2 regions of the Mesorhizobium sp. Cs1299R1N1 genome follow, and region 1 is predicted to be linked to the other one. Evidence: riboswitches for the same ligand, from Rfam matches in the RefSeq annotation. Region 1 holds a riboswitch; the other holds the start of a gene.
The links. Region 1 has a riboswitch for cobalamin ahead of O7A70_RS18760 (CbtB domain-containing protein). Riboswitches for the same ligand answer to the same signal wherever they lie in the genome.

Region 1 (5,017 bases):
GCGGATCTGCTGGCCATGGGCGAGATAGAGGCTGACGCCGACAAGGAACAGGAAGGTCGAGGCGATGCAGCGGGCGTAGATCTTCCACCAGCCGAAGGCGGTGAGACCGGGGTCGGTGTAACCGAAGAATTCCAGGTCCCAGGTGAAATGGTAGCTTGCCATCGCGATCAGCGCGATGCCGCGCAAAATATCGATGGCAACGATGCGCTTCGATGGCTCCGGAACGGGTGCGGTCGGCGTGTGGATGCTCATGGTCTCGCGATCTGATTCAGCCCCTCCAAGACGACTATCACGGTTGCACCGGATAGAAGAAGACCGGTCGCCTTGGCCTGACCGCGCGGCGGAGCCCGCGCCAGCCGCTGAATTGGGCCAGCGCGGGAAAGCCGTTGGCCGGCTTCGCTTTTTGCCGGGTGTGCGTCGGTTTCCTCTTAATGGGCCTGAAATGTCCACGGCAGATTTGACGCCGCGATTCTGCTTTGGGTAAGCAATGTCCACGCATGTGCGCCATCCGATCTGGCTTCCGGCCCTCAAGGCCGCGGATGCGCGCACCTTCGCCTCGCTCTACGCGGTCGAGTCCTTCGCCCGCGCCATGGTGTCGAGCGTCATCCCGATTCAGGCCTACGAGATCCTCCACAACGAGCAGGTCGTCTCGATCCTCTACACCGTCGTATCCATGCTCGGCCTGTCGGTGACCTTGTTCATGCCGATGCTGATCCGCCGCTTCGCGCGGCGCTGGGTCTACACGGCAGGCGCCTGCCTGCTCGCCATCGGCTCGCTGTTCTTCGTCACCCATACGCTCGCCGGACAATTGGCCGGGATGCTGTGCCGGGTGATGGGTGCCAGTGCGCTGTCGATCACGCTCAACCTCTACATCATGGACCACATCCGCAAGACCGACTTCATGCAGGCCGAATCGCTGCGCATGGCGTGGTCGATGGTTGCCTGGACGGGCGGGCCGACGCTTGGCATTTTCCTTTATGCGCATTTCGGCATCTATGCCGCGCATGGCGCGGTGGCGGTTTTCGCCATGGCTTTGCTGGCGCTGTTCTGGACCTACCGGCTGGGCGACAACCCGTCGATCCGCCCGGGCAAGACGCGGCCGGCAAATCCGCTCGCCAACATCGGCCGCTTCGTGGCGCAGCCAAGGCTCAGGCTCGCCTGGCTGATCGCCTTCGGCCGGTCCTGCTTCTGGACGACGTTCTTCGTCTATGGACCGCTGTTCATGGTAATCACGGGCGAGGGTGAACTGGCGGGCGGCCTGCTGGTCTCGGCCGGCAATGCGCTGCTGTTCATGGCGATCTTCTGGGGCAAGGCGGGAAAACGCTTTGGCGGCCGACGCACCATGACGTTTGCCTACTTCGCCATGTCGGCGTCGCTGCTGGCGGCGGGCACGGTCGGAGCGGCAGAGCCGTTGCTGACCGGAGCCTTCCTGTTGTGCGGCGCCTTCTTCACCATCGCGCTCGACGCGCTGGGCTCGACCGCCTTCATGCGCTCGGTGCGCTCCTATGAGCGCGCGCAGATGGCGGCGGTCTACCGCACCTATCTCGACTTTTCCGAACTGACGCCGCCGCTGGTCTATTCGGTGGTGCTGGCCTTCTTCGGATTGGGATCGGTGTTCGTCACGCTCGGCCTGCTGGCGGCGTTTTGCGGCTTCATGACCTGGCGCTACCTGCCTAAATCTCTCTAAAAAATCAGAGCGAAAGCTCAGTATGGCGCTCGCGCACCCAATTGTGGAAGCGGTGCAAATCGTACTCCTCCGGCATCAGCACGCCGGCTGTATGACGCATCGAGCGCAGGCCCTTCTGGTTGACCTCGCAGATCGCGGCATCCTCCTCCAGCACCTGTGTGCCGAAGGCGACGATGTTGTCGAGATCGGTGGCGGCGAGCGCCTCGGGCGCGAACAGCCATTCGGCGGTCAATTCGGTCTGTTCGGGACCGAGCGGCACCAGCCGCACGGTCCTGACATAGTCGACATGGCCGACGATGAACATCGAGGGCAGGCTGGTGGCATAGGTCTGGCCGGCGGTGCGTTGCGCCTGCGTCAAGCCGGGGAAAACCGGCCCATGCGTCTGCCCATCACGCGACCATGTTTCAGCCCCGGCGCGCAGGCCGCCGGAGAATTCCGGCGCATCATTGTCTGCATGGCGCGTCCATTCGGGATCGTCATGCCGGCTCATCAGGCCGCGGCCATAGATCGGCACCAGCCGCGACAGGTCCTTGTGGACGCCCGGGCAGTGCAGGCACTCGTTGAAGTTTTCCCAGAAAATCTTCCAGTTGCAGTTCATCACCTTGCGCAGCACATGGCCTGACACCAGCGTGTCCAGCGGCCAGTTGCCGAGGTCGCCGGAGGCCGGGTCGAAGGATGACTGCGCTGAGCCGGCGGCATCTTCAGCAAGATTGACGAAGACGAAGCCCCGCCACACCGAGAGTGCAACGCGATAAAGCGGGTGGTCGGCCTTGTCGAAGCCGTCGGGCAGCGATTTCGACGGTACACGCACCAGATCGCCACGCAGCGAATAGGACCAGGCATGGTACGGGCAGGTGATCAGCCGCGCCTTCAGGCGTCCTTCGCTTTCCTGGCAAAGCTGCGAACCGCGATGCCGGCACGTGTTGTGGAAGGCACGCAACTCGCCGGCGTCGTCGCGCAGCACAAGGATTTCCTGCGTACCGACGCGGAAGGTGCGGAATGCCAAAGGCTGGGCAAGGTCGGCCTCGCGGCAGACGAGCAGCCAATTTCTGTACCAGATGGCGTCGAGATCACGCTGATAGTTCTCCTGGTCCCAATAGGCCGATGAGGGCAGCGTCGGCTCGGTTCGGGTCAGGCCGCTATAGGGCTCGCGCCCGCTGGCATCAGGCTGCATGGCTGGCTTCCTGTCAGGTTGGCAGCCGACACCCGGCCATGAAGTTTGTCAATCAGGAGGGGAGCGGCCTTGCCGATACGACGCTCCTGCGCTGGCGACTGTCGGAATTTGGTTTGCCGCGCGCGGCGAATTTCCCTATAGTCACCAACGTCGTCGGTTCCTTTTTGGAGCCAAGAGGGAATGCGGTGCGGACAGGAATTCCTGTCCAATGCCGTGGCTGCCCCCGCAACTGTGTGCGGTAGTCCTCTCCATATGCCACTGAAGGTTTTCCTTCGGGAAGGTGGGGAAGGGCGCTTATCCGCGAGCCAGGAGACCTGCCGGCGACAGGAAACTGACTTCGATGCCCTCGGGTGGAGGGCGAAAGGACAAGACATGACTACCGCTTCCGTCTCCCTCGGCGCCTCCGTCTCCTCGCAGTCGCGCTTCATGCAGCTCGCGCTCGCGGCGCTGCTCGGCATGTTCGTCGTCGGCTTTGTCGGTTTCTCGCATATTGATGCGGTCCACAATGCCGCCCACGACTATCGCCACTCGATGGCATTTCCCTGCCACTAACGAGGATCTGACATCATGAATCTGTTTCGCAACGTCGTGTTCGTCGCGGCGGTCGCGGGGCTTGTGGCCGGTATCGTTCTCGCCTGCCTGCAGGCCTATGCGACGGTGCCGCTGATCCTCAAGGCGGAAGTCTACGAACAGGCCGGCGGCGGCCATCACCATGACCACGCGGCCGGACCGGCGGCGAGCAACGACGCAATGAGCAAGGTGGTGCCCGCTGGGAATGCGATGAGCTCTGCCGCGCCGGCACCCGCCGAAGTCACGGCACCGGCGGAGGAAGACGAGGGTTGGGCGCCGGCCGACGGTGTCGAGCGTTTTGCCTTCAGCGTGGTTGCCAATATCGTCACCGGCATCGGCTTCGCACTGGTCCTGGTCGCGGTTTCCGAGTTTGCCGGCGGCGTCGGCAATTGGCGCCAGGGCGTGTTCTGGGGGCTGGCCGGCTCTGCCGTGTTCACGCTGGCACCAGGCCTCGGCCTGCAGCCGGAACTGCCGGCGATGCCGGCGGCCGATCTGCTTGCGCGCCAGATCTGGTGGACGGCAACGGCCGCGGCGACCGCCATCGGCCTTGGCCTGATCGTGTTTCGCAGATCGCTGCCGTTGACCATCCTCGCCGTCTTGCTGATCGTCGCCCCGCACGTCGTCGGCGCGCCGCAGCCCGACAGTTTCGAAACGCCTATCCCGGAAGGCCTGCACCATCAGTTCGTGGTGGCGGTGACGGTGACCAATCTGGTGTTCTGGCTGGTGCTCGGCGCGGTCGTGGGCGTGGTGCGCAGGCGCTTCACCGGCACGGCGACCAGCTTGCGCGACAGCTTTGCCTGATCGCGGCAAGCTGACTTTCATCATCGGTGGCGCGCGCTCCGGCAAGAGCGCGCACGCCGAAACCCTGGTGACGGCATTCCCCCCGCCATGGGCGTATGTAGCCACGGCGCAAACCTATGACGATGAGATGCGCGAGCGCATCGCGTTGCACCGCTCGCGGCGCGGCGAGGGCTGGTCGACCATCGACGCGCCGCTCGACCTTGCCGAAGCGCTGGAGGCCTTGCCGGATGATCAGCCGGTGCTTGTCGACTGCCTGACGCTATGGTTGACCAATCATATGCTGGCCGATCACGACGTCGAGGCTGAGTGCCGACGGCTAGCCGACGTGCTGTCGCGGCCGCGCGGACCGTGGTTCGTGGTGTCGAACGAGGTCGGGCAAGGCATCGTGCCCGACAATGCGCTGGCGCGGCGTTTTCGCGACGACGCCGGCCGGCTCAACCAGCGGGTCGCCGCGGTTGCCGACACGGTGCTGCTGATGGTGGCGGGGCTACCGCTCAAGGTGAAGTGAAATGACCGACATCGACGACAAGGATGAAGAGCGCCATCGCGCCAAGATGGCCAAGCGCAAGGCGGTGCAGGACGCCGAGGTTGCGAGCAAGACGGTCGAGAAGGGGTTACTGATCGTCAACACCGGTCCCGGCAAGGGTAAAACCACCGCCGCCTTCGGGCTGGCGCTGCGGATGCTCGGCTACGGCAAGCGCGTCGGCGTCGTCCAGTTCATCAAGGGCAAATGGCACACCGGCGAGAAGGATGCGTTTGCCGCCTTCGGCGACCGCGTCGTCTGG
Region 2 (5,017 bases), on a different contig from region 1:
TGCAGGAAGCGGAAGCAAAAGCCGCCTGAGACCACAAGCTGTCTTGACAACGCAAAAAGAGAGCGGCGGGCAAGCCCGCCGCTCTCTTTTGTATATCACCACGGCTGGTTAGTTGCTGCCGAAGAGGTTGCGGTCTGCGCCCTGAGGGGCGGACTTCTGTACGTCGCCCGACGAATTGAGCAGCTTGTAGACAGGCGATTCGCTCTTGCGGGTCGAGCCCGTATGCGAGGTGTCGACGTTGACGGTCGCCAGCTTGTTGATGTCGGTGTCGCCAACGTTGTCGTTGCCGGCATAGGCGCTGCCAGCGGCAATCAGAAGAGCGGCGGCGGTAAGAACAATCTTTTTCATTTTGGTACTCCGATTTTTTCGAATTCAAGGGGCGGGCTGATCGCGCCGTCCTTGCTTGAAGAGATGTTAGTTGTTGCCGAACAGGTTGCGATCGGCGCCGTGCTGGACGGGCTCCTGGCTGGCAGGAGCCGACTTGTCGACCGACGCGGTGTACGAGTTGTCCACCGCGGCGGCAGGCTGGTTGGCACCGTTGGAGCCATAGTTGTCGCTGGCAAAAGCGCTGCCGGAAATGGCCAGAACGGCGGCGGCGGCAATAAGGATCTTGTTCATTTTAGACACTCCTGAATTTCTTGAATTCCACCGGATCGGCGGGCAAGCCCGCCGTCCGTGGGGACAGGCCGTTAGCGGCCGAAGAGGTTGCGATCGCTGCCCTGAGCAGGCGTCTGAGCAACAGGCTCCGACGTCTTGGTGGAGGTGGAAGCGGTGTACGAGCTGTCCACCGCGGCAGCAGGCTGGTTGGCGCCGTTCGAACCGTAATTGTCGCTACCAGCGAAGGCGCTGCCGGAAACAGCCAGAAGGGCGGCGGCAGTGAGAATGATCTTTTTCATTTTTTGGTACTCCAGTATTTTTCCATCCGTCTAGCGGCGTGTCTTGGGATTAAATCGCGTCGTTCGGACAGCCCCGATGTGGGAGAGCACCCTTGCCGTTTCCAATCACGAAGTTGTTCAGCGTGGACCATGACTCCACCACTTGAAATTGTACCAGCGCTTTCCACATCTCTTATTTTCTCGTGTAATATCAAATTGTTAGCTTAAAGCAGCACCTCGATCACCAACTGTGTCGGAGGCTCGGCGTTCACAGCGTCTTGCACGCACCGTCAACAGAAACGAACCGTTCGGTTCGATTTTAGTCCCTGCTAATAGTCACTTTTTGAAACCGTTAACCTATTTGCTGCCGGCAAAAGGGTGGAAGAGGGTGCCGGCGCGGCTTGGCGACAGAAGGCGATTCCAACGGCTACAAGCCTGTCATGACGATCCAGCATGCGTGTCGCGCCGCATGGATGCGATGTCGCTTTCGTGCCGATGTCGCAAAGCCTGTCGTGGTTAGATCGGGCATCTCAGGTGCCGCTGCGAGACGACGGAGTGGAGAATTGGGAAGCCGGTCAGATTCCGGCGCTGCCCCCGCAACGGTGGTGGAGTTCAAGTCGCAACGGGAGACCACTGGGCGAAAGCCTGGGAAGGTGTCGCGATGGTCCGCAAGGACAACTCCAGAGCCCGGAAACCAGCCCGAGATCGCTAGAACTCGACTGATCGCGGTGGGCGGTCAAGAGGCGGATGGTGTTTGTCCGGCTTTTCGCCGATCTGCGCCCAGTCCTTCCTCAATCACCACCAGTTCAGTCCTTGAAACTGAGGACAGGACATGGACGCGCGCAACGACATGCTGAGGCTCTTGAACAGCCGCAGACAAGGCTTTTCGCTGGAACAGCCCTTTTACACCGACCCGGACTACTTCAAGCTGGACATGGAGTTGATCTGGTATCGCGACTGGCTGTTCATCGGCCATGATTGCGAATTGCCCAAGCCGGGCAGCTTCATCACCGTGCAGATCGGCGATTATCCGGTCGTGCTGGTGCGCGATCAGCAGGGCAAGATCAACGCCTTCCACAATTCCTGCCGCCATCGCGGCAGCCGCGTCTGCAACAGTGACAAGGGCACGGCCGCCAAACTGGTCTGTCCCTATCACCAATGGACCTACGAGCTCGACGGCCGGCTGCTGTTCGCCCGCCAGATGGCCGATGGATTCGACAAGAGCCAGTACGGCCTGAAGCCCGTCGCCTGCGAAAGCGTTGGCGGCTACATCTTCATCTGTCTGGCCAGCGAGCCCGCCGATTTCGCGCCGATGCGGGCGATGATCGAGCCCTACCTTTTGCCGCACCGGCTGCGTGAGGCAAAAGTCGCCTTCGAGAGCACCATCATCGAGAAGGGCAACTGGAAGCTGGTCTGGGAAAACAACCGCGAATGCTATCATTGCGCCGGCAACCATCCCGAACTCTGCAAGACCTTCCCGGAAGCACCGACGGTGACCGGCGTGCAAGGCGCCGACAGCGATCCGGAGATGCTGGCGCACTGGGCGAAATGCGAATCGGTCGGCCTGCCGAGCAAGTTCCGCATCGATCCGGCCGGCCAGTATCGCGCGACCCGCGCGCCGCTGCTGCGCGATGCCGTCAGCTACACGATGACGGGAAAGCGCGCGGTCGAGAGGAATCTTTCCGACAGCGTTTCAACCGACCGCATCGGTTCGTTGCTGCTTTACCACTATCCGACCACCTGGAACCACATCCTGGGCGACCACGCCGTCACCTTCCGGGTGCTGCCGATCAGCGCCACGGAAACGGCGGTGACGACCAAATGGCTGGTGCATAAGGATGCGGTCGAGGGCGTCGATTACGATCTCGCAGAACTCACCCATGTCTGGACCGAGACCAACGACCAGGATCGCCGCATCGTCGAGGAAAACGCCTTCGGCATCCTGTCGCCGGCGTATGAGCCAGGCCCCTATTCGGAGCTGCATGAGGGCGGCGTGATCCAGTTCGTCGAGTGGTACGCGTCCTTCATCGGGCCACGGCTTGCCGAAGGCGGCCGGCCGGCCCTGCGCAGCGTTGCCTAAGGCATATCGCTAAAGACGGCGGTTTTGGGCATGCGCGGAACAAAAGGGACAACAGGATGAATGCGATGACGGACCTCGGCCTCTATCGCCATCTCGACCAGATGGCGCCCTGGAACGACAGGCTGCAGGTGCTGGAAGTGACCGGCGTCACCGACGAGGCGCCCGACGTGAAGACATTCACCTTCCGCTCCGACAACCAGACCTGGTTCCGCTACAAGCCGGGCCAGTTCGTGACGCTGGAATTGCCGACACCGGACGGGCCGCTGATGCGCACCTATACGCTGTCATCGTCACCGTCGCGGCCATTCTCGATCGCGGTGACGGTGAAGGCGCAGGTGGGCAGCATCGGCACACGCTGGATGTTCGATCACCTGGCGCCCGGCTCGCACGTCAAGGCCTATGGACCAGGCGGCGACTTTTCACTGCACAGCCATCCGGCGGCGAAATATCTGTTCATCTCGGCCGGTTCGGGCGTGACGCCGATGATGTCGATGCTGCGCTGGCTGAACGACTGCGCGCCATGGACCGATGTCGGCTTCGTCAACTGCGCGCGGCGCCCGGAAGAGATCATCTTCCGCAAGGAGCTGGAGCTGCTCGGCGGCCACATGCCGGGCCTGTCGCTCGGCTTCATGATCGAGGAACGGTCGAGCCGCGAGCGCTGGTATGGCCATATGGGCCGCATCGACGCTATCCGGTTGCCGCTGCTGGCGCCCGATTTCCGCGAACGCGAAATCTTCTGCTGCGGCCCCGATCCCTTCATGCGCGCCGTGCGCGGCATGCTCGAAGCCGCCGGCTTCGACATGGCAAAGTACCATCAGGAGAGCTTTGCCGCGCCGACCGTTGAGGAAATCCCGGTGCCATTCGCGGCGCCGGCGCAGGACGGTGTGGCTGTCCCCGTCGAAGCCGCAACGCCGATCCGCTTCGCGCTTTCGGACGTCGACGCCGGCTGTGTCGCCGGCCAGACCGTGCTGCAGACGGCGCGTGCTTCGGGCGTGCGGATACCGGCGGCCTGCGAATTCGGCCTGTGCGGAACCTGCAAGGTGAAGAAAGTCTCCGGCAGCGTCGAGATGAGCCACAATGGCGGCATCCTCGATCACGAGATCGATGATGGCTTCATCCTGGCCTGCTGTTCAAAGCCACTGTCGGCACTGGAAATCGAGGCTTGATCTGCCCGGCCTTCGACTGATCCGGGAATGGTCCGCGCCTTGCCGGCGATGGTTACCTTGCCAAGGAAGACCCGAAAGTTTACAGCCGTTGTCGGTGGAAGCGGTCCTGCTGGCGGGCAGGAAAATGCAGAGCGGGGCAACAATGATGCATGAATCCCATGCCTATGCGGTTGCGAGCCGGGATATCGTTTTCGAATCCTTCGATGGCGAAGCCGTGGTGCTCAACCTTGCCAATGGCAAATATTTCGGCTTCTCGGATTCCGGCAGCAAGGTGTGGCAGGCGCTTTCGTCCGGAGCGGACGCCCAGGCTCTGATCGGGCTGGCCGCGGGCGGCTCGACAATAGGCCAGGCCGAACTCGAACACTTCATATCCCAATTGCTCGAACTGGGTTTGCTGGTGCGTTCGGAAGCGACGGCGCAGCCACTGCCAGGCGAATTGCCAGCCGAGCTTGCCGCCACGAACGAACCGCTCAATGTGAGCATTCACGACGACCTCGCCGATCTGATCGTCGTCGATCCCATCCATGAGGTCGAGGAACCCCTTGGCTGGCCGGCGGTCAAGCAGGCTTCCTGACGGGCCGGCCGCGGCCGTGATGGAAAGGCGCTTGATGCCGCGCGTCACGCTCGAAACCTTGCCCGAGTACGCCCGGTATCTCATCGCCGCCGCTGAAGGCGCGGCCCCGCGCTATCCGACCACACGAAAGGTTCGCCTGCCCCGGCTGGAACTGACCGCGCATCTCGGCCACGGCGTGCTTGCCGATGCACTAAACCATGCATTTGTCGAGGCCGGTCATGATCAGCCCGAACCGTCCGTGTGCCGCATCTTCATCGCTCATCCCGGCATCGACGGCATCCCGGAGCCGGCGCGATGGGGCGATGCGCATTTCACCGAGCAC

Region 2: linked by a shared signal. The riboswitch ahead of O7A70_RS20715 (aromatic ring-hydroxylating oxygenase subunit alpha) and the one ahead of O7A70_RS18760 (CbtB domain-containing protein) in region 1 are both predicted to bind cobalamin.

What each region holds. Positions count from the first base shown of each region.
Region 1 is NZ_JAPYKR010000008.1:101,498-106,514, forward strand. It holds gene O7A70_RS18745 (heparan-alpha-glucosaminide N-acetyltransferase) at 1-252, opposite strand, end outside; gene O7A70_RS18750 (MFS transporter) at 488-1,687, shown strand; gene O7A70_RS18755 (aromatic ring-hydroxylating oxygenase subunit alpha) at 1,692-2,861, opposite strand; cobalamin riboswitch at 2,999-3,197, shown strand; gene O7A70_RS18760 (CbtB domain-containing protein) at 3,234-3,413, shown strand; gene O7A70_RS18765 (CbtA family protein) at 3,429-4,232, shown strand; gene cobU (bifunctional adenosylcobinamide kinase/adenosylcobinamide-phosphate guanylyltransferase) at 4,225-4,740, shown strand; gene cobO (cob(I)yrinic acid a,c-diamide adenosyltransferase) at 4,742-5,017, shown strand, end outside.
Region 2 is NZ_JAPYKR010000009.1:163,122-168,138, forward strand. It holds gene O7A70_RS20695 (ABC transporter ATP-binding protein) at 1-29, shown strand, start outside; gene O7A70_RS20700 (DUF680 domain-containing protein) at 109-348, opposite strand; gene O7A70_RS20705 (DUF680 domain-containing protein) at 415-618, opposite strand; gene O7A70_RS20710 (DUF680 domain-containing protein) at 690-896, opposite strand; cobalamin riboswitch at 1,391-1,592, shown strand; gene O7A70_RS20715 (aromatic ring-hydroxylating oxygenase subunit alpha) at 1,708-2,955, shown strand; gene O7A70_RS20720 (hybrid-cluster NAD(P)-dependent oxidoreductase) at 3,021-4,121, shown strand; gene O7A70_RS20725 (PqqD family protein) at 4,264-4,695, shown strand; gene O7A70_RS20730 (serine kinase) at 4,730-5,017, shown strand, end outside.